Regions from separate parts of the Secundilactobacillus sp. MJ173 genome, predicted to be linked through region 2. Evidence: predicted binding sites of a transcription regulator. Region 2 holds the regulator's gene; each other region holds the start of a gene.
What was found. Region 2 encodes Rex, which represses fermentation and respiration genes when NADH is low (regulators of the CRP and FNR family bind a similar motif). Its sites were predicted from a motif close to TTGTGAANTANTTCACAA; they were not measured.
Positions count from the first base shown of each region.

Region 1 (10,674 bases), on a different contig from region 2:
TTTGTTTCTTTTTTGTCGGCTTTTTTAGCTGGGGCCGGCTTTTTCGACGCTGGTTCTTCCTTTTGCTTGGCATCTGGTGTTTTTGCTTTTGACAAAGCTAAAGGAGCAGCATTTGCTCCTCTAGCCTGATCGATTGTATTGGTCGATTCTTCCACCGGTGATGCCGCCAATGAATCATCTTTTGGCTTAGGGGTGTCCTTCGGGGCAGGACCATCATCTGGTCCTTGTGAATCATCCGGACCTTTAGGATCATCAGGTCCTTTAGGATCGTCTGGTCCTTGGTCATCTAAATGATTGCCCTTAATTGCATCGTTCTTACCTAAGGTTTCAATACCAGGTGCGGGGTTAGCAATCACGTCTGAACAGTAAACATGATCGCCAAGTTCACCGATTCCGGCGTCGATGGCTGCTTGCACAGCAGCCACATCGCCAGTGACAGAGACTGTAATCCAGCCGCCACCCTTAGTATTTTCAACGTATTTAAGATCAACATCGGCTGTTTTAAGCATTCTATCTGCCGCGACAATTGCGCCAGGAAGACCTTCTACTTCAAGGTATCCAATTGATTGCATAAAATAGTCACCTGTCTTTATTTCTTGAATGGAACTCCTTTGACCAGTCGAGCGGCATTTGCGCCAACTTTACGAATCGATGCAGCATCCGTGATAACCACATCGAACAGTGGACTTTCAGGTTTTAGGTTTTTGTAATGCACAATAATGTGTGTATCGTCAAACCCAACCCCCACTGATAATCGTGAAGCGACTGAAGCATTATAGGCGCGTTCAACTGCTGAATCGCCTTCCATATCGAGAATTTGAAAAGGAATCTGCTCCTCTTCAATACCATTTAGCATTGGTTCAAGAACTGCTGGAAGTTGGCCATTAGTACCCGTTGGTGTCGCCAAAATAATTGACGGACGTTCAGAATCAAAAGCCATACTATCCCCTCTTCTCGCTCGCATATGAAAGAATCAAACCTGTTGCCACGGCGTTTCGTGGGCCTTCAATCCCCCGAATATTACCACGACCTGCAACTAAGTTATAATGTGATAATTCATCGGTGACCAATTGTGGAATTTCAAAGTCAAGGGCAGAGCCACCGACAATGACCACGAATGGGATATCTCGGATATTACCTGTTGGACTAACGTGGTGTAAGGCACGAATTGCGTTGGTTACGAATACCCGTTTCTTAGCAGTTTGACGTACGATTTTAACTTTCTCAATACTCAAATTACCAGGAAGAGGTTCATAACCATCTGGTTTAACAGCCACAACTCTGGCAAATAAATCAGCAGGTAATGGATCTTCGAAGAATTGAACGGCACCATCTTCATGCCGTAACTGGAAGAGATTATCAACCTTAGCCAGTGGATACTTCTTAATATCCTCAGCCAAGTATGGATCTTCCAATCCAAGTTCAGAGTTGATGATCATGGTGACCATATCACCGGCACCAGCCAAGTGAATGGCAACTTTTTCATCTTTCTGGTTGATAATTGAAGCATCGGTTGAACCAGCACCTAAGTCAAGGATGGCAATTGGCTTTGTCGTCCCAGGTGTCGTTAAGGCACCCAAGATAGCTGATTCAGCTTCTGCACCACCAATTTCAACTTGAACGTGAAATTCGTCTTTCATGAGATCTGCAATCGCTTGCATTTGTAAGTGATCGGATTTAACCATGGCAGCAATTCCAACGGCTTGCTCCATCGAAAATTCACCAGCCAAGCCACCACGAACCGTCACTGGGACAGACGTGTTAACAGCTAATAAATCTTGAATCGCAATATCTTTGTTTTGCTTACCGGTTAACTCAGCCATTGTTTGACGAACTTTTTCGAGCATACCGCCAATATTAGTACCAGATTCACCGGTAATATCATCGATACTCTTGAATTCGTTCAGTTTTTTCATGATGGCATCGGCACCAGCCGCAACATTAACCTCACCATGGCCATTTGGTTGACCATTGATCAGAATTTTACCGGCTGGGATAACACGGGCTTTAACATCACCTGCAGGCGTCTTGATAACAACGGCTGAACGGTTTCCGATTAAGGCCCGGGCAACTGGAACAATGTTCTTGGTTTCTTCAGAAGAAAGCTCGAACAGTGTCGCAATGCCGTATGGGTTAGAGAGCTGAGCAATAACTTTGCCAGGCGGTGCAACTTCCACCGCGGCAAGCATGTTCAGCGGTACCTTGTCGATCTGTGAAACTTCATCCACGATTGGAATCGGGTGATCCAGTCGATTATTGATCAGCACACCATCATCACTTTGCAGAATGGCAGCGGTGATCTTGTAGCCAGAAGCTACATACGCGTTGATCAGCTTTGCTGCATCAGCGAAATCGATTTCTTTCGAGATGACAACGACATAAGGACGTTCCTTATCCGTTTGGTTCAACAAATCTAGCAAATTTACCGTGTAACCAGAACCAGTCCCGACACCCCCAGGCGTACCTGGGTTGTGGCCAATCATCGTTGATTCAGTGATGACTGTTTCGGTAATGGTTTCCATAGCAACATCACCAATAACGGGGGTTGCTTCGTTGATCCGAATCAGATCAACATCGGAAATTTGCATATTTGACTTTTTCAAAACGATTTGGATGGATTTACGCACCCCAATCAAGTTTTGCTTGGTACCTTTGATGCCAGTTGTTTCGGAAATTCCAGAATTAATGAAATTTACTTCACCACTGTCAGACACATCAGCAAGGGCAACTTCAGTAGAGGAATTTCCGATATCAACACCAATTACACGTGTCATACTAAAAACCCCTAACTAGTTATCGCCCTTCAACTTCTTGTTGACTTCGTAGTTCTCGGCAGCTTCTTCAAACCAGCCGGCACAGATAGGTGCGTTGTACTTGTCACGAAGTTCTTTAGCGGTATCTAACAATTCTTGTTTTGTTGAACGGAATGGCCGTAATGAGTTATACAAATCCAAAACGACATCATCGGGAACTGAAGTTAATTCAGAAGCCCGCTGGAAGTTACGTTGAATTGCTGGACGACCTGCGTTGGCAGCAATTTCACCTTGTAACTTCAAGGTTGCGGGTGTAATCCGCATATCCTTTGCGTCTACCTTGCCGTTAATGACATTTTCCAAGGTAATTTCTTGAACGTCCTTACCGGTTGGTGTTTTGATTTTATCTGGGTGCTTTTCAAATAGTGGGTAATCCGCTGCACCTAATTCTTTTTCGGAACCAGCTGAAGTACCAGTACTAGTTGACGCACTAGAAGCGTTTCCACTTTTCTGTAGCTGAGCAGCAATTCTAGCTACTAAGTCATCTACTTCGCTCATATTAATAAATCCTCCTCAATTAAAAGGTTACCTTAATTTCTTCGGCAGGCTTCCCGATAACAACCTGTTTAGTTTCCTTAATGTGCATCAAAGCAGAAAGTGCTTGATATGCAACACGGGCCATTTGGTCGTTAATTGTTGGCACTGGGTTTGGTGACATACCCTTGGCGTACTGGGCAGCATTTTTACCGATTTGACGGTAAGCGTCCAATGTCAAAACTGGAGCTTGTGGGAACAATTCAAGGTTTGACAGCGGTGCTTGATCCTTTTGGTGAATGATCGTTGTCCCCTTAGATTGAATAGCAACTGAGATACCAGATCCTGACAATTTGTCAACATCGGCGGAAACGAAAGAAACGTCTGAAGTCCGATAAACCTTAACAACACGGGCCTTAAGACCTTCTTCTTCAATACCGGCGATAACTTGACGCAAGATGTCTTTGTGTTGGATCTTCGTCATGGTTTGTGTTAACACTTCAGCGAATGCTGGGGCAACACCAATCACAACTTCATCCTTAGACAAGCCTGGCTTAGCAAGGCCGACATGCTGGAACCAATCCAATTTCTTTTCCGGTACGGCACCTTCTTGGGCACCAGCAACTGGGGTAGTAGCTGTAGCTTGACCACCAAAGGAAATTGGCGTATCAGAGTCTTGAACTTCCTTTAAAACGCCTTTGATAATATTTCTTAACAATGTTTCATCGATTTCTGAACTCACTGTGCTTACCTCCCTTCGACCTGACTGGTTAGAATTCCAACTTCTGAGGATCCAAAGCCCATGGAACGTTCTCTAGACGATCCCACTTGTCTTTGTCTTCCCATACACGGTAACCAGTACCTGGGCCTTTGTAATCGTTAGCGTTGTTGATAGCTGAAGTACACTTCCATCCATCCAAGAAGACAGCGGATGTTTGCAGGTAGTCACCACAAACTTTTTGTTGCGCTAACTTAAGCACAGCCTCAGCGACGTCCTTAATATCATGGTCATATAAGGCCTTGATAACGTCAACAACAGTAGTACCACGAGACATCAAGTCTTGAGCAGCTTTCATATCTTGCACCATGTCACGTTTTGGCATGTCGTTTGAGTTACTGCCGTAAGTTGCAGCTTCAACTTCTTCATCGGTGATCTGTGGTAAGCCTAAACCATCAAAGACAGCTTGCAGAGCAACCGCAGCTTTGTGACGAATCTTGATAGATTCCTCTTCGGTGATTGGCATGATACCACCATTGATAGCCATATCACGTTCCAAAGTGATGTAATCATCGTAGTCCAAAACATCCATGTTTGAACCAGCGAAGGTGTTATCCATGTTTTCTTCGGCAGCATAACCTGATGACAGGTAATCAGTACCGGCGATGAATTGACCAATCATACGGCCAGTCCGACGAATGTCAGAGTGAGAGAAGGCTTGGTCACAACCAGAAGCACATTCAACGTCAAGTGACATACATAGTAAGTTTTCACCTAAGACTTCACGGATACCACCTACAACGGCACCTGGCATACCGATACAACTAACACCACCGTTTTGTAGACCTTGAACACCTGAAGCTTTGGTAATGTAGATACAACGTGCTTCAAGATAAAGCATTGATTTACCTTCAGTGTAGCCCATCATAACTTCTGAACCGGCACCTGAAGTAAACCGCATCTTCAACCCACGTGAAGCGTAGCAAGAAGCTAAGAAACCTTTTGACCAAGGGGTATCATCACCATCAGTGAAGACCCGGTCAGTCCCATAAACTGAAATGGTTTCGGCATAGGCAGTAAACCCACGCATACCTAAACTCAATTCATCAGCTTCCTCAACAGAGCATTGAGTGATAACACCTGGACGACCTGCTTGTGCACCGACCATAACTGAAATGGCGTTCATAGGTGCGTAACGAGCAATGGCAGTGGTGGTTTCTTCTTCAGGAACCCCACGCAATGCAGCTTCGGCAGCATCAGCAGCAATTTCAACTGGGTTGTCTAAAGTGTTAGTGGCGTGGACTTGAGTCATAGGTGTCCGACGTGGACGCATCTTTTGAGTTGCCATGATCATTTCAGCGAAGTTTAATTGACTGATAACTTCAGCAGCCTTTGCTGGTGTCATAGCAGTTGTATATTTAATAATTTCAGCACGGGGAACATTAGGATCACACATCATGTTGGCGATCTTAACTGAATCCGTGTTTAAAGTCTTTTCAGCGTTGTCCAAGTTGATCCCGTATTCAGCGATGTACTTATCGATAAGGTCGAAGTCTTCACGCTTCTTACCATCCATTTCAGTAACAACACCGTTTTCAATCGTGATACTTGGTTTTGGATCGTTCTTACCATTAAGAGCAACTAAACCTTCATCGTCCCAGTTCTTAACGAACCCATCTTGATGTACTGGACGTTTCTCTAATTTTTCAAATCTTTTTTGACGTTTCAATATTGTTCCTCCTCCCTGCTACTTAATGTATGATGGAAAGTCATTTACTGGTTTTTCGCCAAGTTGTGCCAAAAGTTTCAGACCAACTTCACGACCAGCCATAACAGCTTGACGAACGGCACCTGAATCACCACTAATGTGAACCATACCTTCGTTTGAGAAGCTTGTTCCATGTGAAGGAGAAGCAAAGGAAAGTACGTTTACACCAGCAGTTTTAATAGCAGTATCGGCCATAACAACACCGATCCCAGCAGGGGCGCCACAAATCAAACCGTAAGCCTTACCCTCAGGAGCACCAAATGCCATGTGGCAGGCGCCTGAAGCACGGGCAGTAAATTGTAATTCCAAGTGACCAGCAGCAGAGTTATAAACATCTCCAAAAGTCCGGCTCAAGTTATCCAATGCAACATTGATAGCTGAACGAACATCTGAAGGGTCATACCCACCAATAAGAATCAAAGAACCATGACCAGCACCGCCCTTTGTATCACGTGGCAGCTCGATATCGATAACTTCTGTGTTAGTTGCCTTAACAGCTTCGTCCATCGCCATAATATGAGGACCAGCACCTGAACGAGCACTAAGAACACCAAGTACAGAGTAACGCTTTGTAATGTGAAGTTGATCTAACAGAGTTGGGTCAACACTGGGAATGCACATACCAATGGTGTCACCGATTTCACGAGTTCCAACAAACTCAGGGACAACACTAGTAGAGTTTAAAAAATCATTCATTTCGAATCCTCCCGATGCATTTGACTGATTTTTATCTTTAAGTGAGATTCCTTTTTTGAGAAGCTCACTCATTACCTGCTCAACTAACGCGTCTTTATCCTTACTCATACCCTAATCTCCTATCCTAATCAGGCGTTCTGACTATTCAGCAGAGAGTTTCTTAGGATCTGGAAGAATTTTTTCAACATCGCTATGTGGACGTGGAATGACGTAGTTAGAGAGAACTTCACCAATATTTTCAGCAGCTTGAACACCTGCATCAACAGCTGCTTTTACGGCACCAACATCACCACGTACCATAACTGTAACTAACCCATGACCAATCTTTTCTTGGCCCACCAGGTCGACATTTGCGGCCTTGACCATTGCGTCGGCTGCTTCGATTGAGGCAACCAGACCTTTCGTTTCGATTAATCCTAAAGCTTCTTGGTTCATTAGAGCTTCCTCCTAAATTTTGGAACTGCGGTGATGCTAGACAGTAACCGTTAAAATACTGTTATTATCTAATTTCTACGCACTTCCAATTAGTTTTGAAAACACTTACATTATAGGTGATATTATTTGTGATATTTTAAGCAAGTGATTTTTTCGATGTCAAAAATAGTAAACGCTTTCAAAAAAATGTTGTATTAGTGTAAAATAATACAAATTTATTTAAAAATAATGTTGAATTAACGTTACAATTATTTTAAAATCGAATTTAGAGTACTTGATAGCGCTTACCATTTTCATGAAGCATATGTGAAAAGACTGTCATACTTCCAGGAGGAGGACCTTAATGATCGATTATCCACTAAAAAAAGAAGACTATCGCACACTCGCGGGGGCAGTAGCGACGTTTTCAGGTATCACTCAGATTGATACCGTTTTCTATACACTAGATGAGCAACTCCTCAAAGATAATACTGTTTTTTCGGGGCTTAACGAGGTTCAACAAAACATTAATTTTGATGCGTTCAAGGTTTACGCCATCTTTCCAGTAACCATTGAACATCGGTTATGGGGCTTTATTATTTGTAATTCAGTCAACGTTTCCCAACAACGCATTTACCTCTCCCGCAGCTACTTGGAAAATATCTTCAACCAACTACTAGAACCCGAATTTAACATTACGGTTTCAGTTTGGGACGCACTGGACACGGAACAGATTTCTCAAATCCGCTACTTCGATACTTTTCTGCGGGCAACAACAGCTGAAGGCAATCAAATTACGACTCAGCCAGTTAAAACCGATCGGAACAAGTATCACAACACAGAAAATAGTCTGCAGACCACATCTCAAGGGGAAGACGATGGGGTTAACCAAAGTATTGATGCTGCAATTCAATACATTGAAAAAAACATCCGTCACACGATTTCTCTTTCAACTGTAGCGCAAGAAGTCTTTCTATCACCTTCCTACCTCAGTCGAATCTTCAAGAAAGTCTTGGATGTTAACTTTATCGACTACATTAATTATCGAAAAATTGCCATTGCCAGTGAAAGACTGGCACTTTCAAAATTACCGATCAATTACATTGCTAACCAAACTGGATTTCAGCAAACCAGCTACTTTACCAAGATTTTTAAGCAACGCACTGGCTTGACGCCTTCGGAATACCGTCACCAGAATACCTCTATTCAAAAGGTCTTTACGATTCCTCGAGATGTTTCTTGGCGGGACAGTGATACCGTTTTTGACGTATCCAAGCGCTACTTCCAAAAACACGATATTGCCTACTTTTCCCAGCCGGTTAACGGCTATCCCTACTTTAACAATATTAGTAACTTAGCTGATTCTACTGGGTCTCGCGGCTGGATCTATACCGTTGACTGTAAGCAGCCGACCGTTCCTTCTAGCGCAGTGAGTGTTAAAGGGAAGTCGGTTGTTCAGTGGATCTATACCGCTTTTAACAACTAGCTTATTATTTCAATTAACAAAGGGTAAAAATGGTATTTTTTTGCACAACCAACGATTAGCCGAATGACAATTAAGTTCTATTAAAATATAGTAAATTTTCTCATTTATTTAGCATGTGATAACTTTCTGAATGCGTTATAGTCTTAAAAATAGCGTTAATTTTCATGGTTTTCAAAAAATAATGATTCTAATTTGGCTCTTTTTACTGAAACGGATGAAAACACAAACAAGCACTGGTTCCGTTGATTTTACGGGATCAGTGCTTGTTTGTGTTAAATTCTATATTCTACCAAGTTGTATCCATTCTTATTTTTCAGCAACATACTTGGCAGTCTTGTCATCATAATTGAACGTCACAAGTTGATCATTCAACTGTACATTAATCGTCTTATATTGGCCATCATAGCCATGATGAGTAAGACTCACACTGCAATCACCTGCAACACTTGTCTTTACAGTGTATTCGTTATATTCACCATTTTGATACTTAAAATCAACACCATTATCTTGATAATGAGTATACGTAGCCGCGTCACCAAATAATCTGAAGGTCATGGTTGCATCCGGTTGATCAGAGAGATGTTCAACCTCTTGTCCCCATGGCATCAGCGTATTCTTTTTGATGAAAATTGGCAGCTTATCTAATGGTACGTTAGCCAAGATCGTTGTTTTACCGGCATATTCAACACCGGTGTCCAAAGCAACCCACTGCCCTTCAGGCAAGTAAACTGCACGAGCAGTTTGTCCCTGCGAAACGATTGGTGCAACCAAAACGTTGTCACCGACCATGTATTCATCATTCATGTTGCGAACCGTTTGATCATCGGGATAATTGAGAACTAGCGCACGCATAACTGGCAACCCATCTTGAGTTTCATTGTGGAAACAATCATACAAATACGGAATAAAGCGATAGCGTAAGTTTAAGAATTTACGATAGATGTCCAAGACTTGCTTACCAAAGACCCACGGTTCCTGATTACGAACTTGTAGCGCACTGTGGTTTCTAAATAATGGGCTAAATAATGCCGCTTCGACCCAGCGAGTTAGCAATTCTGCCGTTGTATCAGCACTAAATCCACCAATATCAGTTCCGGTATAACTAAAACCGCTCATTCCAAGGTTACATAGTTGAGGAATCGACATCTGCAAATGGTGCCAGAGACTTTGGTTATCACCCGTCCAGACAGTAGAATACTTCTGTGTGCCGGCATAGGCTGCCCGAGTGATCACATATGGCCGCTTACCCGTAGCGTCTTTGATCCCATTATAAGTAGCTTTAGCCATATTATGACCATAAACGTTGTGCATCATCTTCGAGGTTGAAGCCTGATTTTCATCCGACATCACCACGTCATCCGGCATATCACCATCAAAAGTAGCTGGCTCGTTCATGTCCGTCCAAATCCCGGCAGCACCCTTATCTAACAGGAACTTGCAGTGCTTACCCCACCATTGGCGGACTTCTGGGTTACCAAAATCCGGAAAGGCTGACTGACCAGGCCAAACGCGGTTGATATAAACCGAGCCATCTTTGTTCTTGGCGAAGTAACCCTTTTTGAGTCCTTCTTGATAGATGTCATAATCGTTATCCTGTTTAACACCGGGATCCAAGATTGGAATTACGCGAACACCACGTTTCCGTAATGAAGTTAAGAATGCCTTAGGATCAGCAAACTTATCTGTATCCCAAGTAAATACCCGATAACCTTTCATGTAGTCGATATCGAAGTGAATGGCTTCAAGCGGTAAATGATACTGCTCAAACTTATCGACAATCTCTTCAACACGACTTTGATCCATACTGTAACCCCAACGAGATTGTTGGTAACCTAACATCCAGCGTTGCGGCAAAGGAACAACACCAGTTAAATAGGTATAATTTGCAACAACATCCTTCAAGGTACGGCCACCAAGAATGTAATAGTTCAAGTTACCGTCATCAGCCGAGTACACGTAGTACTTGTCGCTTTCCTTACCCAGGTCAAAGTGACTGCGATACGTATTGTCAAAGAACAGCCCATATGGATGGCCCTGCTTCAACCCAAATAGAACTGGAATCGACTTATACAAGTGGGTAAAACTTTCAATGTGTGGCCGTGGTTCATCGGTATTCCAGTTATCATACTCATAACCGCGTTTGTTCAAGAAGCCAGTCTTGCCACCTAAGCCGTAAAACTGTTCATCGTCGTCTAATCGGTTAAGCACTTCATAGTAAGTATTACTTGCTTCATCTATCGCTGCGACTTCGTGACCCTCAGAACGAACAATTTTTTTATGTGCAGCATCAATATTTTGATTAATT
Region 1 covers NZ_BAAKGN010000038.1:102,318-112,991, forward strand. Annotated here, with positions in the region: gene AC6H04_RS06685 (BMC domain-containing protein) at 1-572, opposite strand, end outside; gene AC6H04_RS06690 (glycerol dehydratase reactivase beta/small subunit family protein) at 590-940, opposite strand; gene AC6H04_RS06695 (diol dehydratase reactivase subunit alpha) at 942-2,774, opposite strand; gene AC6H04_RS06700 (diol dehydratase small subunit) at 2,790-3,311, opposite strand; gene AC6H04_RS06705 (propanediol/glycerol family dehydratase medium subunit) at 3,331-4,029, opposite strand; gene AC6H04_RS06710 (propanediol/glycerol family dehydratase large subunit) at 4,058-5,734, opposite strand; gene pduB (propanediol utilization microcompartment protein PduB) at 5,753-6,577, opposite strand; gene AC6H04_RS06720 (BMC domain-containing protein) at 6,611-6,904, opposite strand; gene AC6H04_RS06725 (helix-turn-helix domain-containing protein) at 7,248-8,369, shown strand; gene AC6H04_RS06730 (glycoside hydrolase family 31 protein) at 8,676-10,674, opposite strand, start outside.
Region 1: a site for Rex is predicted at 7,031-7,048, ahead of AC6H04_RS06720 (BMC domain-containing protein). Genes of this name have one in related genera too.

Region 2 (10,674 bases):
TGGTTACCCGTTACTTTGGTGGTACCAAATTGGGTGCTGGCGGCTTAATCCGGGCTTACAGTAACGCTACCTCCCGTGCCATCGAGCAAGTCGGTTTAGTCCAAAAGGTTCTACAACGAGATCTCATTTTGACCGTTTCATATGCCAATTACGAGAAATTGAATTATCATCTCCAACAGGAACAAATTAATCTCATCGACACAACTTATGGTAGCAACGTTGTGGTCACTATTGCGGTGGACTTAACTGCCGTCGAATCAGTTCAAACTAAAATTACGAATTTACTTTCCGGCCAAGTCACCATCAAGACCGGGAACGAACACTATCATGAAGTCGACGTACCCGTTTATCCAGCTTCTTAGGATTGAAACCTTTCCTCAAATTTAACGATGCAAATAGCGCCAACCATCTGTCTCAATCAAACAAATGGTTGGCGCTATTTTAATGATTTATGATCATAAAAATCAGTGTGAATTCTTTGACGTTGTTCCCTTCACTAGCCGCTTGATCCAGTTCAGCAAAGGCTGCCGGTTCACACCAACTAGACCGATTGCTTCAACAAACAACTCTAAGCCAATTAAACTAGCGACGGTTAAACAAATTGTCCCCCAAGTTGGTGAGATTGGGTACATTAACGAAATAAACGCAAAGATTAACGCAATGCCGTAAATGACTAACACGGTTTGCCGATGTGTTAGGCCAATTTGCATCAAGCGGTGATGTAAATGGTGCTTATCGGCGTGTGAAATTGGTTGCCGATTCAGTAAACGCCGCAATATAGCATAGACGGTATCCGTTATGGGAACACCCATGATGATCACTGGAATAATAACGGAAATAAACGTCACGTTCTTTAACCCGTACAATGAAAAGACTGACATCATAAACCCAATAAACAGTGAACCGGTATCACCTAGATAAATACGCGCCGGAAAGAAATTATAGGGCAAAAAGCCAATCATTGCCGCAACTAAAGCAAAGATACTGATCCCCACAAAGGTATTTGCAACATTCAAAAAGAATAACCCAGTAATTCCCATGGTTGATAGTGCGATAATCCCCACACCAGTGGCCAAGCCGTCCAAACCATCAATCAAATTAACGGCATTCGTAATGGCTAATATCCAGATCCATGTAATGGGCAAACTTAACCAACCAAGTGATACCATGCCGACAAACGGAATCGTCAAGTGGCTCATTTTAACCCCAGCAGCAAAGTAAACTACTAAAGCAGCGATGGAAATACCGATAACCTTTTGACGTGGCTTAAGTTCGAAAATATCGTCAATCGTACCGGTGGCAATAATCACACACTCACCAGCGAAGACTCCCCACAACTGACGCGTGGGAATCTGAAACCTTAATAGGAAGATAGTCGCAAAAGAATAAGAAAGGAAAATGGCCAAGCCGCCCATCGTGGGCATCGGTACCTTATTCACCCTTCTTGCATTAGGATTATCAATTGCGCCAACTTTAAACGCCAGTTTGCGGACAAACGGTGTCAGGATGGCGGATAAAATCATAGTCGCAACTAAACTGACAATGATTTCAAATTTCATAGTAGTTTCCTCTCTTCGTGACACATTGGTACTATTATACAAATGGCTTTCAGTAAACACAATCACTCACCTTAAATTTTTCGGCCATTAATTGAACAAATTGAGCAAACTGATTAATTTAAACACCAATTACACAAGCATTTTTTCAGTAAGCGTTTGCAATTATGACTATAGCCTTGCGTTTTTTTGGAAAAATGAGTATACTTACATTGTGAAGCGAAAGCGCTTTACTAGTTTGTGAAAAATTTTTTATAATTTCTGAAAGGAGTGTTTAATTATGGCAAGTAACCAATCTACCAAGACTGAGGGAACTGAACACGAAGCGGCACCAATTTTACAGCAAATGTGCATCTTCGCAACGGTCTTATTCGTTTCTTCATTAATTTCACCATTATTCCCTAAGTCATTCCCAGTTCCAACTCCGGTTATTGGTTTGGCTTTGATGTATGTACTTTTAGCATCACACATCATTAAATTATATCAAGTGGAGAAGATGGCTGACTTTTTGATTAGCTTAATCGCCTTCTTGTTCGTCCCATCTGGTATCCAAATGGCCAACTCACTGAACGTCTTCACTGACGATGGTGCTTTGACCGGTGTTATGCTGATTGTGACTATCATCTTAGCTACTATTATTCTGTTAGTTGTAATTTCATACACGACCGCAGGATTTATGGCCATCAGTCGTAAAGTATTCCACAAATCAACTGATGTTCAGTAATTCGGCGACTCTCCCCAACTATAGAAAGGATTGAGTTAAATGACCTGGGTGAACTTTTTCGGTAATGCATTAGATCCGAAAGTCGGTGGGATTGCATTCTTTGGTATTTTCTTATCATTAGCAGTGTTTCTCATTGGCCAATATTTATTTAAGATTTCAAATGGTTTCTTCTTATTCCAGCCATTATTCGTTGGTATGGTTCTAGGTATTTTCATTCTTTGGCTGATGGCTAAATGGTTCGGTGTTTCACTGCCAACCTTCTACATGTCAGCATACAAACCAGGTGGGGATATCCTATTCTGGTTCTTGAACCCTGCCACTATTGCTTTTGCCATTCCGCTGTATCGTCGGAATGATGTTGTTAAGAAGTTCTGGTTAGAAATTGTTTTGTCATTGATCGTTGGTATGGTGATTTCATTATTCGTCATCTACTACGTATCAAAGGGCTTAGGACTCAACAACAAGATGATTGCTTCTATGTTGCCACAAGCTGCAACTACTGCGATTGCGATGCCTATTTCTGGCGCCACTGGTGGTATTCCAGCCGTTACTGCGATGGCATGTATCATCAACGCCGTCTTGATTTACGCCTTAGCTGATGTCTTGATCAAAGTGTTCCGCTTAAACAGCGACCCAGTTGGTGCTGGTTTAGGTTTAGGTACCGCAGGACACACGGTTGGTTCAGCTAAAGCCGTTCAACTCGGTTCCATTCAAGGTGCTATGGCTTCTATCGCCGTTGTTGTCATTTCAATCGTTGTCGACATCGTTGTACCACCATTTGCACACATGATGGGCTTGTTCTAAACAGGTAATTAATTTAAAAAATTTTTCTCAACTACAAACTAAAATAAAGCTTAGGATGCCATATCCTAACTTAACAAGAAAGTCGTCAGATCAAGTTCTGACGGCTTTTCTTGTACAAGTAATTACTCAGAAAGTCAGTCAAAAGTAATTTCAAGACCGTGTCATCATTCAGTATTTCAACTATTTGTAGCCAGGATTAGTTGCCATTGTACTTTCGTTTTGAATGTCAATATAGCCTAACTGTTCTTCAACATAAATAGGACCTATTCCCAACAGTGATTGCCGGAATAGGCCCTATTTTCTTATTCATATTAAATTCTGGAATCTACCGCGTCTCTTCTTACTGGGTACCAGCGCTCTTGCCATAAGGGCTCCATGCAATTAACGTTGGAAACTTGTCATCCGTTGTTGGCATATAAATATCAGTATAAATCGTCACACCGTCACGAAGCTTCACAGGGACGTCTTTTAACATCTTAATATCACCTGAAAGTGGTTTAAACCCATCGGCGATTTGCTGACCTTTCTTGAGGATCACTGTTTTAGTTTCAAATGGACTAAGAACACCATGTTCAACACCATTATCAATGTAATCAAAAGCGGGACTAAATTTCATGTTTTCAGTAATCTTTACGGTCATTTGTATTCCCTCTAATTGTCTATGCTGATTCGTTTAAGCATTGAGTATACGGGATGTATAGACGGGATGTACAATTGCAAATTTGGATATTCATGAAGGAAATACACCTGTTATTTAGTTTATGAATAGCAGGTCTGGAACTTCGGAGACTGATGTATAACAAAAACACCCAGATCAATTATCTGGGTGTTTGGGTAACTATCTCTTTAAGTGGTAACTATAAGTTGAAACAATGATATTTTGACGTGTATTTAGCGCTGAACGCAACCTCAACGCCGTTTGGTTATGCAAAATATTCTGCCATGGCCGTCGTGGTACGAATTGAGGAACAAGCACCGTGGTAGTGAAATTCCGTTCTGCAGCCCGCTTGGCGATGACATCACAGAACCGCAAAGTCGGTGTGATAATTGACCGATAAGAAGAATGAATATCAACAAACCGAACGTCAGGAAATTCAACTTTAAACTTCTGAGCCGTTTTATGTTCCTTACGTGGATTCTCGTCAAAGGAAACGTGCATAGCAATCACGTAATCCCCCACTGAACGGGCATAATCAATCGCACGAGCCGTTACCTGCGTCACGTCACTCACAAGCACAATCACAGTTGCACCGTCATAGTGATGATTAACCGTATCACTGTTTTCACTAATCCGTAACTGACGCGCAACGTTCACATAGTGCCGATGAATACGATAAAACATATAAATTACGGCAGGCATGACAATCAAATATGGCCAGACGTTAGGAAAGTGAAGGAAGAATAAGAAGACAACCAACGCAAACGAAATGAATGCACCAAGGAAGTTGATGCAGGCCTTGAGTTGCCATTTACCTTCACGAACTCTAAACCAATGACGAATCATACCAGATTGAGATAAGGTAAACGGTACGAACACCCCAACAGCATAAAGCGGAATTAACAGACTCGTCTTCCCATGGAAGATAATGATTAAGAAGATTGCCCCTACCGCAAGTGAAATAATGCCATTTGAATAACCCAACCGATCACCGCGATCCAAATAGGCGTGTGGCAGGAACTTATCCTTAGCCAAGTTATAAGCCAAAATTGGGAAGGCAGAAAAACCGGTATTAGCAGCGACAGCCAAAATGGCAGCCGTTGCAAGTTGCAATAGGTAATAGATTAAACCGTGACCAAAAACAGCTTGGCCAATTTGAGACAGAACAGTATTATCAGCCATTGGCTTAATACCTAGATAGTAGCTTAAGAACGTAATACCACCGAAGAAGAAAGCCAATATCGATGCCATAATAGCTAATGTCGCACTGGCATTATGACTCTTAGGCTTGCGGAAATTGGGCACTGCGTTACTGATCGCTTCAACCCCTGTCAGAGAGGAAGAACCGCTTGAGAACGCCCTGAAGAACAGTACTAGTGTCATTCCCTGGATAGGTGCTCCAACGGCCGCAGAGGCGTGATATGCGACGTGTCCGGTGACAATCTCAAAGATTCCCCACCCAATCATCACAAAAATCATGAGAATGAAGAAATAAACGGGTAAAGTCAGCATCGAAGCTGATTCACGCATTCCTCTAAGATTAAGTCCCATGATCAGTAAAACTAAAATAATTGAAATACCAACTTGATGGGAACTAATAGCAGGTATCGCAGAAATAATCGCATCAGTACCAGAGGTAACAGAAACCGCCACGGTCAGCATATAATCAACTAACAGTGATCCACCGGCAACTAACCCAGCTGGTTGTCCCCAGTTGGTTGTTGCAACAACGTACGCACCCCCACCGGATGGGTAGGCGTGAATAATCTGTTGGTATGACAACGTGATTGCGAACAGTAAAATCAAGACTAACGCAGCTACCCAAAGTTGATACATCAATGCTGCTGCAGAAAGCGTGATTAAAACCGTTGTAATTTGTTCAGTCCCATATGCGACTGAAGATAACGCATCAGAAGAAAGTAGTGCCAGTGCCTTAAACTTGGTTAAAGCCTGTCCACCTTCGTCCGTTGTCTTCAACGGTTTACCAATGAGTAACCGTTTCAAATAACGCCACATGATTTTTACTCCTTTATCGACGAATAACAGCTATCAATCACAGGATAATAGTGACCGATAGCTCCTTTCGAAATTTAATATCTAAAATAAGTGAATGCCGCAAATGGGTATGCAAAATCAATAGGTATTGTACAACAAACTATCAGATGAAAGCAAGCTGGTAAAAGGTAAACTGAAATGGTTGAGATATCACCACTAGCCAACAACTCGTTTTAATCAAATTTTGACTTTCTTTGAAAACAAAAAGCATTCGCAATGTGGTTCATTGCGAATGCTTTCATCGTATTCAAACACAATCTATCAGATGTTTGAATGAATTTATTACATCATACCGCCCATACCTGGTTGAGCAGGTGCAGCTGGAGCAGCATCATCCTTTGGTTCGTCAGCAACAACGGCTTCAGTCGTTAACAGCAATGCTGAAACTGAAGCAGCGTTTTGAAGCGCTGAACGGGTAACTTTGGTTGGATCAACGATACCAGCCTTAACCATGTCTTCGTACTTGTTAGAAGCAGCGTTGTAGCCTTCGCCTGGCTTCAATGTCTTCATGTGTTCAACGATAACTGAACCTTCAACACCGGCATTTTCAGCGATTTGACGAACTGGTTCTTCCAAGGCACGACGAACGATTGCAACACCAGTAGCTTCGTCGCCTTCAGCTTCAACCTTTTCCACTTCTGGGATGACGTTGATCAAGGCAGTACCACCACCAGGAACAAAGCCTTCTTCAACAGCGGCACGAGTAGCGTTCAAAGCATCTTCGATACGGTACTTGCGTTCTTTCAATTCAGTTTCAGTTGCAGCACCGACACGGATAACGGCAACACCACCGGCCATCTTAGCCAAACGTTCCTTTAGCTTGTCACGGTCGAAGTCTGAAGTTGTTGCATCGATTTGAGTCTTGATTTCAGAAACACGTTCTTGAATTTGTTCTTTGGCGCCAGCACCTTCAACAATGGTTGTGTCGTCTTTAGTAACGTTAACCTTGTTTGCTTGGCCAAGTTGTTCAAGCGTAGCATCCTTCAAGTTCAAGCCCAAATCATCGGTAATAACAGTACCACCGGTCAATACGGCAATATCTTGAAGTTGTGCCTTACGACGGTCACCAAAGCCAGGAGCTTTAACAGCAACCACGTTGAAGGTCCCACGCATCTTGTTCAAAACAAGTGTTGGTAATGCTTCACCAGTAATATCATCAGCGATGATCAAGAGTGAACGACTTTGTTCAACAACCGATTGCAATAATGGCAAGATATCTTGAATGTTAGCAATCTTCTTGTCAGTAATCAGAATGTATGGGTTGTCCAAGTTAGCTTCCATCTTATCGTTGTCGGTAACCATGTACTGTGACATGTAACCACGATCAAACTGCATCCCTTCAACAACGTCCAAGCTAGTATCAACACCACGAGATTCTTCAATGGTGATAACCCCGTCGTTACCAACTTTTTCCATTGCGTCAGCAATCAAATCGCCGACTTGTTGGTCAGCTGAAGAAATAGATGCGATTTGAGCGATATCGCTCTTAGTGGCAACTTTGTGGCTCATCTCATGTAAAGCCTTAACAGCGGCGTCAGTAGCCTTTTCAATACCACGACGGATACCAACTGGGTTAGCACCGGCAGTCACGTTCTTCATACCTTCGTTAACGATTGCTTGCGTCAAAACAGTTGCAGTGGTGGTACCATCACCAGCAATGTCGTTAGTCTTTGAAGCAACTTCAGCAACTAACTTGGCACCAAGGTTTTCAAAGTGATCTGACAATTCAATAGCCTTTGCAATCGTAACCCCATCGTTAGTGATGGTTGGGTTACCATATGATTGTTCCAAAACCACGTTACGACCTTTGGGACCAATCGTTGTTTTAACTGTATCTGCTAACTTATCAACACCGGCAAGCATTGCTGACCGAGCGTCTTCAGAAAACTTAAGTTCTTTAGCCATAGTTTTACTTCACCTCATAAAATAATTTAGTTTAAAATTTTAGTCCAGTTACTTCTTAATTAGTCGACAATTGCGACTAGGTCTTTTTCATGGACAACGAGATATGAGTCACCGTTATACTTAACTTCAGTACCTGCGTATTTATCAAATAAGACAGTGTCGCCTTCTTTAACACTTGGCGCAACCTTTTCACCATTGTCAAGCACACGGCCACTACCTACGGCAACAACCTTGCCAGTTTGTGGTTTTTCCTGAGCATTACTTGCTAGTACGATACCACCAACAGTCTGTTCTTCTTCTTCTTGTGCTTGTAAAATTACACGGTCTCCTAATGGTTTTAACACTTGAATCCCTCCAATAAATATAAAGTTTAGCACTATTAGCACTCATCTAACATAAGTGCTAATCACAATTAATACTATAAAATTATTCCCACCCAAATGCAAGCCATTTACCTAAAAAAAGCACGATTTACTAAATCTTTTACATTGTCTTCGGTTTCCTAACAAAAGTAAAAGTGGCTCAACTACCAGTACATCAACTGATAATCGAGCCACTTCATTTAATTAAGTATTGAATACTTACCTGCGAAAACAGCAAGTCGCTATTCTCGCATTTGCAAATAATTACTCTTCTTCATTATAATGATCTAAAAAGTAGATCAACGTTTGCAGTTCATTAGTCAAATCAACGTTTTGGACCCGTACGTTTGTTGGCACGGATACTCGTAATGGCGTAAAGTTAAGAATCCCACGAACGCCACCCGCAATGGCATCGTCCGTGACGTTTTGAGCAACTGATTCTGGAACCGTCAAAATCACAATCTTGATTTGCTGATCCTCTAGCTGCTTACGTAATTCCGACATGGGATAAATCGGAACACCGCTCTGAACGGTATTTGCTAAATCTGGGCGGACATCAAACGCCGCACTGATCCGCACATTACTGTTCTGATGAAAATTAAAGTTCAGCAGGGCATTTCCTAAGTTACCCACACCAATAAGCGCAGCATTAGTTAGTTTGTCCTGATTTAAAATCTTTTTGAAGAACTTTAACAAACTATCAACATCGTACCCGTATCCTCGTTTTCCAAGTGCACCAAAATATGAAAAGTCACGACGAATCGTGGCCGAATCAACCTTAACGGCCTCTGAAAGTTCTGTTGATGATACTCGATTTTTATCAGAATCATGCAAAATATTGAGATAGCGGTAATAAATCGGTAATCGTTTTGCAGTGGCCTTCGGAATCTTTGTTTCTGCCAATTTCTCTTCCTCCTTGTGAATTTACCTAATTAAAAATACCTTAGAAAACGAATCTTTTATCATCAAAATAATTGCGAATTTCTAAAATAAATAAGTTTGTGAAAACATCATTCTAGTTAATTGTAGCATATTGGGGCGATTTGTGAAATAATTTTCAATAAAAAATCCATGAACATTTTACCAAACCTATCAGTATCTCACTAATTAATGGTAGAATAGTTTCACAATAGAAAGGCAGCTGATACGACATGTTATTACAGGTCCAACAAGTAACACGCCGGTTCGGCGCGGATACTCTTTTTGATAATGTCAACCTAGATGTCCCTGAACACGGTCGGGTGGCTCTCGTGGGTCGAAACGGTGCTGGTAAATCGACTCTGGTCCGCATGATTACGGGTATTGACGCTCCGGACGAGGGGCAAATTATTTACAAAAAAGGCATGACCATTGGGTATTTAGCTCAAGATACCGGACTCGATTCTGATAAATCAATTTGGGAAGAAATGGCCAGTGTCTTCCAAGAACTTCAGGATCAAGAAGATGAACTGCACCGTTTGGAAGAACGGATGAGCGACCCAGAAGTGATTAATAATAAAGAACAATTTGAACAACTTTCAAAAACTTACGATCAACGGCAAACTTCCTTCAAAAATAACAATGGTTACGGCTACCGTGCAGAAATTCGTGGTGTTCTACACGGTTTCGAATTTGGCGAAGAGGATTATGGACGCTCGATCAACGAATTGTCTGGCGGACAAAAAACCCAGTTAGCGTTAGCTAAGCTACTGCTCGAAAAACGTGATTTATTAGTTTTGGATGAACCTACTAACCATTTGGACGTTGAAACCTTAACTTGGCTTGAAGGCTATATTCAATCTTATAAGGGTGCCCTACTGATTGTTTCTCATGACCGTTATTTTTTGGATCGACTGGTGACTGAAGTCTACGAAATGTCTATGGGAACAGTCTTACACTTTCATGGCAACTATTCAGCCTACGTCACGCAAAAGGCAGCCCAATTGCAACGCCAATGGAAAGAATATGATAAACAGCAACATAAAATATCTCAGCTAGAAGATTTTGTTAACCGCAATATCGTGAGAGCCTCAACAACCAAACGGGCGCAAGCTAGACGTAAACAACTTCAGAAAATCGACCGTATACAGCGGCCTGAAGCTGATGATAAAGTCGCTCACTTTGCGTTCACTCCCCGTCGTCAAAGTGGCAACATCATTTTGACTGTAAAAGATCTGGCAGTGGGTTACGAGCCTAGCAAAGTATTAGCCCAACCAGTTAATATCGACATCAAAAAGCACCAAGCTATTGCCATCGTGGGTCCCAACGGCGTCGGTAAATCAACCCTCTTAAAAACCATTCTGGGAAAAATTCCTGCACTCGCTGGCAAAGTAACCTTTGGCACTGGTGTCGATACTGGTTACTATGACCAAGAACAAAAATCATTACACGGTAATAAAACGGTTTTAGCCGAACTTTGGGACGACCATCCTACGACACCTGAAAAAGATATTCGCACGATTCTCGGCAGCTTCCTATTTACTGGAGAAGATGTGGATAAGATGGTTCACAGTCTCAGTGGCGGTGAAAAGGCACGGCTACTGTTAACAAAACTTGCGATGAAGCACGATAATTTCCTGATTTTGGACGAACCTACTAACCATTTGGATATCGATAGCCGACAAGTGCTTG
Region 2 covers NZ_BAAKGN010000060.1:93,645-104,318, forward strand. Annotated here, with positions in the region: gene AC6H04_RS09480 (YigZ family protein) at 1-362, shown strand, start outside; gene AC6H04_RS09485 (glycosyltransferase family 4 protein) at 465-1,559, opposite strand; gene AC6H04_RS09490 (CidA/LrgA family protein) at 1,837-2,280, shown strand; gene lrgB (antiholin-like protein LrgB) at 2,320-3,084, shown strand; partial or broken gene AC6H04_RS09500 (CocE/NonD family hydrolase) at 3,431-3,724, opposite strand; gene AC6H04_RS09505 (APC family permease) at 3,923-5,758, opposite strand; gene groL (chaperonin GroEL) at 6,080-7,702, opposite strand; gene groES (co-chaperone GroES) at 7,762-8,046, opposite strand; gene AC6H04_RS09520 (redox-sensing transcriptional repressor Rex) at 8,329-8,967, opposite strand; gene AC6H04_RS09525 (ABC-F family ATP-binding cassette domain-containing protein) at 9,216-10,674, shown strand, end outside.

Region 3 (10,674 bases), on a different contig from region 2:
TGCATTGCCCAGACTTCTGAAATGAATACTGATAATCTAGGCGATGTCACAGTACTTGGCTTAATTTTAATCGAAGATGAAATTCGTGAAAACGCCGTTGAGACGTTTCGATACTTTCAGAATCAAGATGTTGCCCTCAAAGTCATTTCCGGTGATAATCCAACCACAGTGGCGAACATTGCGTCACGAGCCGGTATCAAAAACTGGTCGCGATTAATTGATATGAGTCGCCTAGAAGGTGACATTGATTATGATCAATTAGTCGCTAAATATACCGTTTTTGGCCGTGTGACGCCCGCACAGAAGAAACAGTTAGTGATGGCTTGGCAGCGGGCGGGGCATTCAGTTGCGATGACCGGTGACGGTGTGAATGATATTTTAGCATTGCGGCAAGCGGATTGCGGTATCGCAATGGCTAGCGGCAGTGAAGCGGCTAAAAGTATTGCTGATTTCGTCTTAGTTGATTCGAATTTTGACGCCATGCTCAACGTGCTTAATGAGGGTCGACGAGTTGTCAACAACATTGAAAGGGTGGCATCCCTGTTTTTAATTAAAACGATGTATTCTGTAGCATTAAGTCTGATCTTTATTTTTATGCACAACGGGTATCCTTTCCAACCCATCCAGCTAACGCCAATTTCAGTCCTAACGGTAGGAATCCCCACCTTTGTTTTGGCACTAGAACCAAATTACCAGCGAATTTCAGGACAGTTTATGAAACAGGTGATGGTGATTGCAGCACCAGCAGCTATTTGCGTGGTGGCTTATATTTTGGTGATTGATTTAATAGGTGGCGTGCAGTTTCATTTAAATTACGCCGAGACCTCGACGCTTTCGGTGCTGTTGACGGGTGCTGTTTGTCTGGTGGCTTTATTGATGGTTGCCAGACCGCTTAATCGGCTAAAACTGGCGTTGGTACTATTAATGGCAGGTTGCTTCGCCTTGATTTTTCTTTTCTTTGGCAAGCTGTTTTCTTTGGAAGGTATCTTCAATTGGCAGATGGCACTGGTTTATCTGCCGCTACTAGCTAGCATTTATCCCTTTTTTTACTTGGTTCAAGAAGTTATTGGTAAACGAATACTGGCGCGAATCAATTGGCGCTAATGTGATGATTTTAGACCCGCAGTGAGATTAACTAGCGGGTTTTATTTAACTTTCTTTTATCTAGTTTATAAAACTAGATAAAAGTGTTACAATAATTGTAAAGTAGTTGAATATACTATATAAAGGAGTGGCTAAAATGGCAGAATTCGATCAATATAACCGCTGGGAAGCTCAGATTCGTCAGGTTAAGTTACCGCATTGGAGTGAATTGCCCAAGTTTGATTTGTATATGGATCAGGTCGTGGCTTTTGTTAATGATGCCATCGGTCAGTTAGGTGTTGAACCCATCACGCCAGCAATGATCAATAATTACGTTAAGCATCAGGTGATTATTGCACCAGTCAAAAAGAAATATCAGACCATGCAGTTAGCGGATCTATTGTTGATTGGGCTGTTAAAACCACTCTTTTCAACCGAAACCATTCGACATGGCATCGATCAAGTAACGGCGGGGGACTTCCCCAAACAGGCCTACGATAATTTTATCGATGTGTTGAATACTGCATTGAAGAATCTGGGTCAAGGCCAACCAGAAGCGCCTGCTAAAACTTTGAACGATAAGCTGATGCAGGTTGCTGCCGATACGATTTTAAACCGGATCCAATCTGAGCAGTTACTGCGGATGATTCAGAAGCCAATTAAGCCCATTAAAAAAGTGAAATAGTCGTTGAAAAAGTTCCGATTTATTACGGAACTTTTTTATTTGGCTTTTGAATGCCAGTACGATAGGGTTCAAGCCAATTATGAAAATTATTTTCAAGAAAATTTTCGCTTTCTTGAACGATAGTATTTAATTTCACAAACTATAAAGTTAACCGCTTACATTCCTGTTTTGTCAATGAAAACACTTGTATATACCGACATGATAAGGATGATTTCAAGTAAAAATCATTAAAAAACAAATTAATTTTAGCTATTTACATTTAAAAAAAGTATGATATTATAGTCTTTGTGAAAGAGATAACAAAGAAATTAACCAGTATTTTCATGATGGAGGGTTAAGAATGTTAAAAGAAATGAATTCAAAATCAAATAATGAAAAGCCTAAAAAGCCTGTTAGCATCAATGATCAGATTGATGAATTAGTTAATAAAGCACACGATGCGCTGTGTGGGATGGATAATTTTGATCAGAAAAAAGTCGACCACATTGTGCACCAAATGGCAATCGCCGGTTTGGACCAACATATGCGGTTAGCCAAACTCGCTGTGGAAGAAACTGGTCGTGGTGTTTGGGAAGACAAAGCCATTAAAAACATGTTTGCTACCGAAGAAATTTGGCACAGCATTAAGAATGATAAAACCGTTGGCATCATTGAAGATGACAAAGAACGTCAATTGATCAAAGTTGCAGAACCCCTTGGAATTTTGGCTGGTGTAACGCCAGTGACTAACCCAACTTCTACGACTATGTTCAAGTCATTAATTGCCGTTAAGACCCGTAACCCAATCATTTTTGCCTTCCATCCACAAGCACAGAAGTGTTCTGTAGAAGCTGCTAAAGTGGTCCGCGATGCCGCTATTGCAGCCGGTGCTCCTGAAGGTGTGATTCAGTGGATTGAAGAACCAAGTCTTGAAGCAACTACTGCTTTGATGAACCACCCACAAGTTGCCTCAGTCCTTGCTACTGGTGGTCCTGGCATGGTTAAAGCTGCTTACTCAACTGGTAAGCCCGCTTTAGGTGTCGGTCCTGGTAATGGTCCTGCTTACATTGAAAAGACCGCTAATATCAAACGTGCGGTTAACGATATCGTACTCTCAAAGACTTTTGATAATGGGATGGTTTGTGCCACTGAAAACAGTATCATTATTGACACCGACATTTACGATGCCGTTAAGAAGGAAATGAAGGATCGTAAAGTCTTCTTCATCAAGAAGTCAGAACAAAAAGCTTTGGCGGATGCTATGTATGACCCAAAGCGGGGTGGTGTTAAAGGCCCAATCGCTGGGATGTCAGCCGTTAATATTGCTAAATTAGCTGGGATTGAAGTTCCCGAAGATACTAAAGTTTTAGCTGCTGAATTAAACACTGTTGGTCCAGACAACTGGCTTTCAGCTGAAAAACTTTGCCCAGTCATTTCCGTTTACAAGTCAGCCAACCACGAAGAGGGCTTCAAGATTGCTAATGACTTGCTCCACTTTGGCGGTCTTGGTCATACTGCAGCTATCCATACCTTGGATGAAGACCTGGCTACTGAATACGGCATCAAGATGAAGGCTAGTCGTGTATTGGTGAACACCCCATCAGCTCTTGGTGGTATCGGTAACCTTTATAACGAAATGATTCCTTCATTGACCCTTGGTACTGGTTCATGGGGCAAGAACTCTGTTTCACACAACGTTTCATCGTTTGACCTTTTAAACATTAAAACAATTGCAAAGCGGCGGAATAATATGCAATGGATTAAATTACCTCGAGTTTACTTTGAAAAGACATCTGTACGTTACCTTGGCGATATGCCTGGTATTAAGAAAGCCTTCATTGTTGCTGACCCAGCTATGATTTCACTTGGGTACGTTGACAAGGTGCTTGGCGAACTGAAACGTCGTCCAGACGGCTTTGAATATCAACTTTTCTCCGTCATGGAATCAGACCCAACAACTGATACGGTTGAAAAGGGCTATGCTCAAATGAAGAACTTTCAGCCTGATACGATTATCGCTTTAGGCGGTGGTTCACCAATGGATGCCGCTAAGTGCATGTGGTTATTCTACGAGCATCCAGATGCAAGCTTCTTCGGCGCAAAGCAGAAGTTCTTGGATATCCGGAAGCGGACTTACCAGTTTGAAAAAGCAACTAAAGCACAATTCGTTGCTATTCCAACCACTTCAGGTACTGGTTCAGAAGTCACACCATTTGCCGTTATTACGGATGCTAAGACTCACGTTAAGTACCCATTAGCGGACTATGCCTTGACCCCAGACGTTGCGATTGTGGATTCGCAATTCATCGAAAGTTTACCAAAGAAGACCATTTCATACGCTGGTTTGGATGTATTGACCCACGCCATTGAATCATTCGTATCAAACATGGCATCAGATTACACGCGTCCATGGTCACTGCAAGCGATTAAGTTAGTCTTCGAAAACTTAACGGCTTCATACAATGGTGATTTACAAGCCCGCGAAGAAATGCATAACGCAGCTACTATTGCTGGTATGGCCTTCGCTAACGCCTTCTTAGGTGTTAACCACTCAATCGCCCACAAACTTGGTGGTGAGTTTGGCCTGCCTCATGGTTTGGCGATTGCGATTACTTTGCCACACGTTATCCGTTATAACTTCAAGGAACCTCGTAAGCTGACCACTTGGCCTAAGTACGAATACTTCCGTGCGGATGAGGACTATGCTGAAATTGCTAGATACATTGGCTTAACTGGCAAGAATAAGGAAGAACTCAAGGAAGCCTTGGTTAACAAGATTATTGAATTAGCTCACTCAGTGGACGTTACCTTGAGCTTGAAGGCAAACGGCGTTGATAAGAAGCACTTCGATGAAACAGTTGATAAATTGGCTGAATTAGCATATGAGGACCAATGTACAACTGCCAACCCTAAAGAACCATTGATCGGCGAACTGCGTCAGATTATGATCGATGAGTATGAGGGGAAAGGCGTGGAAAAATAAAGAGCGTAAAAAAAGGCGGTTAACGCCCAGAGTATAAGAAGAACCCCCATACAGTCTGGTTTTGGACTGTGTGGGGGTTCTTCTTATATGGCCGGGCGTTGCCGTTTTTTGCGCGTTTCAGCAATGTAAAAGCAGCGCATTTCGATTGGAGTAAAAGAGCGGGTAATGCCGCCTTCGCCCCCCCAGCGTGTCCATCGCTGTGGGGACCAGCGAAAGCCAAGGTCTTTCGCCTCGCATCTAAGCCACGCAAAAAGCGCGCGTCTTAGATGTCGTCCCGTGCTGTAAGGGCGAAACGCCCTAACACCACCGACACAGCAGATGAACACGCTGGTGACCTACGGCTAAAATAACATCTTGGAGGTAATTTGCTAATAAGATTTAACGTGCATTTTCTCTGTCTACCAAGACCTTTACACATTCGATACGTAATTTATGCAGAAACGATAAGATGGTTCTTTACACTTAGCGTTGTAGTGTAATGCCACTACTAAACTTATGTGAGCAGGTGAAAGGGATTGACAATTACATTAGAGCAACTGTCAAAAACGTATGAAGGAAGTAATCAACCAGTTCTCGAAAATGTTTCCGTTCAAATCAATGATGGTGAGTTTTTTGTTATCGTTGGACCGTCCGGATGTGGAAAGAGTACCCTTTTAAGAATGATTGCCGGGTTAACATCGATTTCTAGCGGTCAATTATTAATTAATGGTAAGGTCGCAAATCAAATGCCACCAAAAGATCGCGCCTTATCCATGGTGTTTCAAAGTTATGCACTATTTCCATTTATGACCGTGGCTGAAAATGTTGGCTTTGGTCTTAAATCTCGTCAATTAGCAACTACTGAAATTGAACACCGCGTTGATGACGCGCTAGCGATGGTTAGCCTATCTGAACTTCGGGATCGTAAACCCAAGGAACTTTCAGGAGGTCAGCGGCAACGGGTAGCTTTAGCAAGAGCAATTGCCAGTGAAGCAAAAATTTGTTTAATGGATGAACCGTTGTCTAACTTAGATGCACAATTACGTGCCAAAATGCGTGTCGAATTAAAACAGCTACAGCGAAGTCTAGGTTTAACGGTCATTTATGTCACCCATGATCAAGTCGAAGCCATGACCATGGCAGACCGTGTGCTGGTGTTGAATGATAAAAAAGTTCAACAGGTAGATACGCCGGTTAATTTATATCAACATCCCCAAAATGCGTTTGTCGCTCAGTTTTTCGGCACCCCACAAATCAACTTACTGACGGCGGACGTTGCTGGCCACAAGCTGATTATTGATTCCGCGTTACATTTATCGCTGTCCCAAGGGCGAGTCAATGATAGCAAGGTTCTAGTGGGGATCCGGCCAGCGGATATTCAAATTAAAGTTGGTCCACAACAAGCTAATGCACGGGTAGTCACAGTTTCATACTTAGGGGATCAATCAGTCATTACTGCAGTCCTGAACGATTCTCAAACGCTTCGTGTTGTCGCTGATAGTCAGCTGCAAGTGGCTGCAGATGATTTGATCAGAATTGTTAGTGTAAAGGAATTTGAGGTATTTGATATGAACTCCAAAGAACTGATTGCTAATCAAAAGGGGGACGTAAACGATGCTACAGTCGCTGCCGCGGAATTCTAATTCAAAGGATCCTGGTGCACAATCAGCACCGGTTCGATTATCAACTGCTGCTCAATGGAGTAAAGACAATCTTTATGTAGCCATCTTTCTTGGACCATCGCTATTAATTTTGTCGGTATTTGTTTTCTGGCCGATGATTAAGACACTATATCTTAGTTTATTTCTAACGGATAATTTAGGTCATGCCAGTGTCTTTGTTGGTTTGAGTAATTATCTGAATCTTTTTAACACCCCGGCTTATCTATCCAGTTTAGGGGCGACTTTGATGTACGTTGTGGCCGTCTCGGTGTTAACGATTATGCTGGGGATGTTGCTGGCCGTTGCGGCCCAGCAACGATTACAAGGAATTCGGTTTTTCCGGACGATTTTTTCTTCCACAATGGGGATTTCAGTTTCTGTCGCCGCTATTTTTTGGTTATTTGCCTTTAATCCATCAGTCGGGGTATTTGCCCAAATATCACAGGCGCTGCATTTACCAGAAATCAACTGGTTGGCGGACCCGCACTTTGCACTGCTAGCTGTCATTATGACAACGGTTTGGATGAATCTCGGTTTTACCTTTCTGATTTTATTTGGTGCATTGCAGCAGTTACCGGCCAGTTTATTCGAAGCAGCCGAAATTGCTGGTGTGGGTAAGACAACGCAGTTTTTCAAGATCTCATTGCCATTGATTTCACCAACGTTGTTTTTTGTTCTGATTGTGACGTTGATTGATGCTTTTAAGAGTTTTGGCTTAATTGATTTAATGACGGTTGGTGGACCAAATAATGCCACTAATCTGCTTGTTTACCGAGTTTATCAGGATGCTTTTCTTAATGGTAACTATGGTCTTGCTAGCACTGAATCGGTGGTCTTAACGGCGATCATTGCAGTGATCACGTTAATCCAGTTTAAACTTTTAGGAAAGCGGGTGAACTACTAATGGAGATGAGTCAACCAGCTACCACAAGAAACAATGTTGCCAATGCTAAAAAAGTAGGTCAATACGTACTGCTATTGTTCCTGACATTCTTAGTTCTTGGTCCTTTTTTGCTCGGATTGTGGACTAGCCTAATGCCCACAGCAGATATTTCTAAAGGTGCGTTATGGAGTTCGCACATTTCACTAGATAACTATGTGGCCGCAATCACCACGACACCGATCCTCAGGTATTTATTGAACAGCTTAGTGATTTCAACACTTACTATGTTATTTCAAGTCCTGCTGTGTTCGATGTCAGCTTATGCGTTTGTTTTTCTTAAGTTCAAATATCGTAAGCAGCTCTTCATGCTGTTTTTAATGACCATGATGCTGCCCTTCGAAGCAGAGGTCATCCCAAACTTCTCTACCGTACGTAGCATGGGCCTATTGAACCACTATGCAGCTATGGTCATTCCTTTTTTAACCGCAGCCTTTGGGACCTTTATGTTACGGCAAGCATTCATGCAAATGCCGGTCGAATTGAAGGAAGCTGCTGATGTTGAAGGGCTTTCTCACTGGCAATTCTACTGGCATCTAGCGTTACCTTACACGAAAGTCAGTCTGATGACGTTAGCAGCATATAGTTTCCTAAGCAGCTGGAATCAATATCTTTGGCCAATGCTGACAACCTTCAGTGATTCATTTCGGCCGGTCCAAGATGGTCTCCGCCAACTTCAGGGACAGGAAAGTTTTAATAACTGGGGTATGATTCAGGCAAGCGCTGCAATCGTGGTGATTCCAACACTGATTATTCTATTTGTGGGCCAACATTACTTTAAAGCTGGTCTTAATGAAGGAGCGGTTAAATGATGGCATTCACACATAAACGTTGGTGGTTTGCGCTGGGCATGCTGTTACTGATATTGCCATTGGGAGCTTGTGCGAGATCGGAAGCAGCCAGCCGAACCCGAGTTGTTTTTTGGCACGAAATGACAGGACCCGGGCAGGAGCAACTCAAGCAGTTTGCTAAAGAGTTTAATGCCAGTCAAACGAAATATCGCGTGGAACCCCAATTTGAAGGGAATTATAACGAAGCTGTGCAGAAGATTTTGCATACTCACGGTACTTCTGCATCACCGGCAGTCTTCCAGTCCATGGATGTTTCTACCAGTCAGTTGTACCATGCTAAGGTTGCCACGCCAATGCAGCACTTTATTGATGCGGATCATTATGATATTAGCAAGATTTCACCGGTAGCTCGGGCATTTTATTCACAACACGGTAGCCAAATTTCGATGCCGTTCAATACGTCTCAACCGGTTCTTTATTATAATGCTTCGTTACTGAAACGTCTTGGGATTAAGGCACCACCGGTGGATCCTTCTTACAGTGATATCACTCGAGTTGCCAAAGCCATTTCGGCTAAGTCTCATGGCAAAGTGAAAGGGTTGACTGTTGAAGAGTATGGTTGGCTATTTGAACAGTTTATGGCTAATAGTAATGAGCATTTGGCGAACCATGAAGACGGTCGAACGGGGATCCCAACCAAGGTGCATCTGAATACGCCAGGAACGCAAGCTGCTATGAGCTGGGTTCGAAAGAATATTAAAGCAGGCGACTTTATTGATTATGGAGCCGGCAGCCAAGCTGAATCCAACGAAATTGCAGCTTTCCTTGCTGGTAAATTAGGTATTTTCATGCAATCTTCCGCTTATATCAGTCAACTTTTGGCTGGTACAAAAGATGAACTGGGAATCACCTATTATCCGCATCAGGATGGTAAACCCAGAAATGGTGTGGCAGTTGGTGGTGCATCACTTTGGATTAGTAACGACAAGCCCAAAGCGGTTCAGCAAGGTGCCTGGGAATTCGTGAAATACGTGATGACGGCTAAAGCGCAGGCGCAATGGCAAGCTGCAACCGGCTATTTAGCGCTTAATAAAGATTCTCAAACCCAACCTATTTTGCAAAAATTGTATAAGCAGCATCCTTCTGCACAAGTACCAAGCCAGCAATTAGCAACGATTAAAGCTAATACAGCTAACTCGGGTGTCTTCATGGAGGGTGTCATTCAAGAGCGAAATTTGGCACAAACGGCCATGGCGCAAATCTATAACGGTACGGATATTAATAAAGCACTAGCAGTTGCTGAAAAGGGATTAAACGATTCAGTTGCTAATACCAATCGAGCTAACCACTATAAATAGGGGGCACACCATGTCAACTTTGATATTCGGTCATCGAGGGATTCCCGTAAAGTTCCCAGAAAATTCACTGCAAGGATTTCGGTACGCGATTGAACATAACGTCGAAGGACTTGAATTTGATGTCCATTTGACCCGTGATCGGTTACCGGTGATTATGCACGACGAAACCATCGACCGGACTACGGATGGTACGGGCAGAATCTGTGATTACGATTACGAACAATTAAAGGAATTTAAATTGAGTAATGGTGAGTCTATCCCTACGTTGTATGAGTTATTGGAATTAGTGAAGAATGTTGATGTTATACTCAATCTTGAGTTTAAAACGGATCAAATTCATTATGAAGGAATCGAAAAACTCGTTTTGAAACAAGTTAGTCAAACCTATTTACGCCATCCAGTGATTTACTCTTCATTTAATTTAGATAGTTTGAAAATTTGTCAGCAATTAGATGAGAGTCAAAATTACTGCTTTTTAACGGAGCAAACGATTCGCCATCCACTAGCCTTTTTGAGAAAAGAACGTTTAAACGGGTTGCACCTTAATCGCGCTCAAGATGATAAAGGTTTGATTGAGAGAATATGGACGGTTAACGATGAAGCGCGAATGACGAAGCTTTTCTCGCAAGATGTCGATGGTATATTTACGGATGATTTTGAAAAGGCGATGGTAATACGCGATGAATTACTTGTTGGGTAGTTAAAAAGCTTTTGAACGTCATGTAAAGTATAAAAAATAGTGGTTATTACTCAAACTTGAGTAATAACCACTATTTTTTAAAGATCATCATTGTTCTTTGGCTGCTTATCAGGAAATAGTTTGTACATCCACTTGGAGAAGTAGTTGGAACCAATGATAATCAGGTAAACACCTAGATACATGGAAACAATCAGCTGAATCAAGAACACTGGCCAACTCTTGATGGTGATGTTAGTGATGATCAACATGGTGGTCCCCCAAGCCAGTAGCCATGCAGGGACTTCCGCAAACTTCAGGATAGTCCCTTGCAGGAACAGAACTAAGAATGTCAGAAAACCGAAAATGATGGCACTGGGGATGACGTCACCTAAATGTGGAAAGCTAATGATCCACAGGCAGAAACAGCCCAAAGCGATGCCGAATAGAAAACTAACGGAAATATTTAATACTTTATGCATTGGTGCACCAGCACCAAAAAAGTAGGAAGCAGCGATGAAGGCTGCACCGCTCATCCA
Region 3 covers NZ_BAAKGN010000009.1:15,627-26,300, reverse strand. Annotated here, with positions in the region: gene AC6H04_RS01190 (cation-translocating P-type ATPase) at 1-1,104, shown strand, start outside; gene AC6H04_RS01185 (DUF1836 domain-containing protein) at 1,241-1,768, shown strand; gene adhE (bifunctional acetaldehyde-CoA/alcohol dehydrogenase) at 2,121-4,730, shown strand; gene AC6H04_RS01175 (ABC transporter ATP-binding protein) at 5,246-6,352, shown strand; gene AC6H04_RS01170 (carbohydrate ABC transporter permease) at 6,324-7,274, shown strand; gene AC6H04_RS01165 (carbohydrate ABC transporter permease) at 7,280-8,122, shown strand; gene AC6H04_RS01160 (extracellular solute-binding protein) at 8,119-9,459, shown strand; gene AC6H04_RS01155 (glycerophosphodiester phosphodiesterase) at 9,470-10,159, shown strand; gene AC6H04_RS01150 (DUF1097 domain-containing protein) at 10,237-10,674, opposite strand, start outside.
Region 3: a site for Rex is predicted at 2,054-2,071, ahead of adhE (bifunctional acetaldehyde-CoA/alcohol dehydrogenase). Genes of this name have one in related genera too.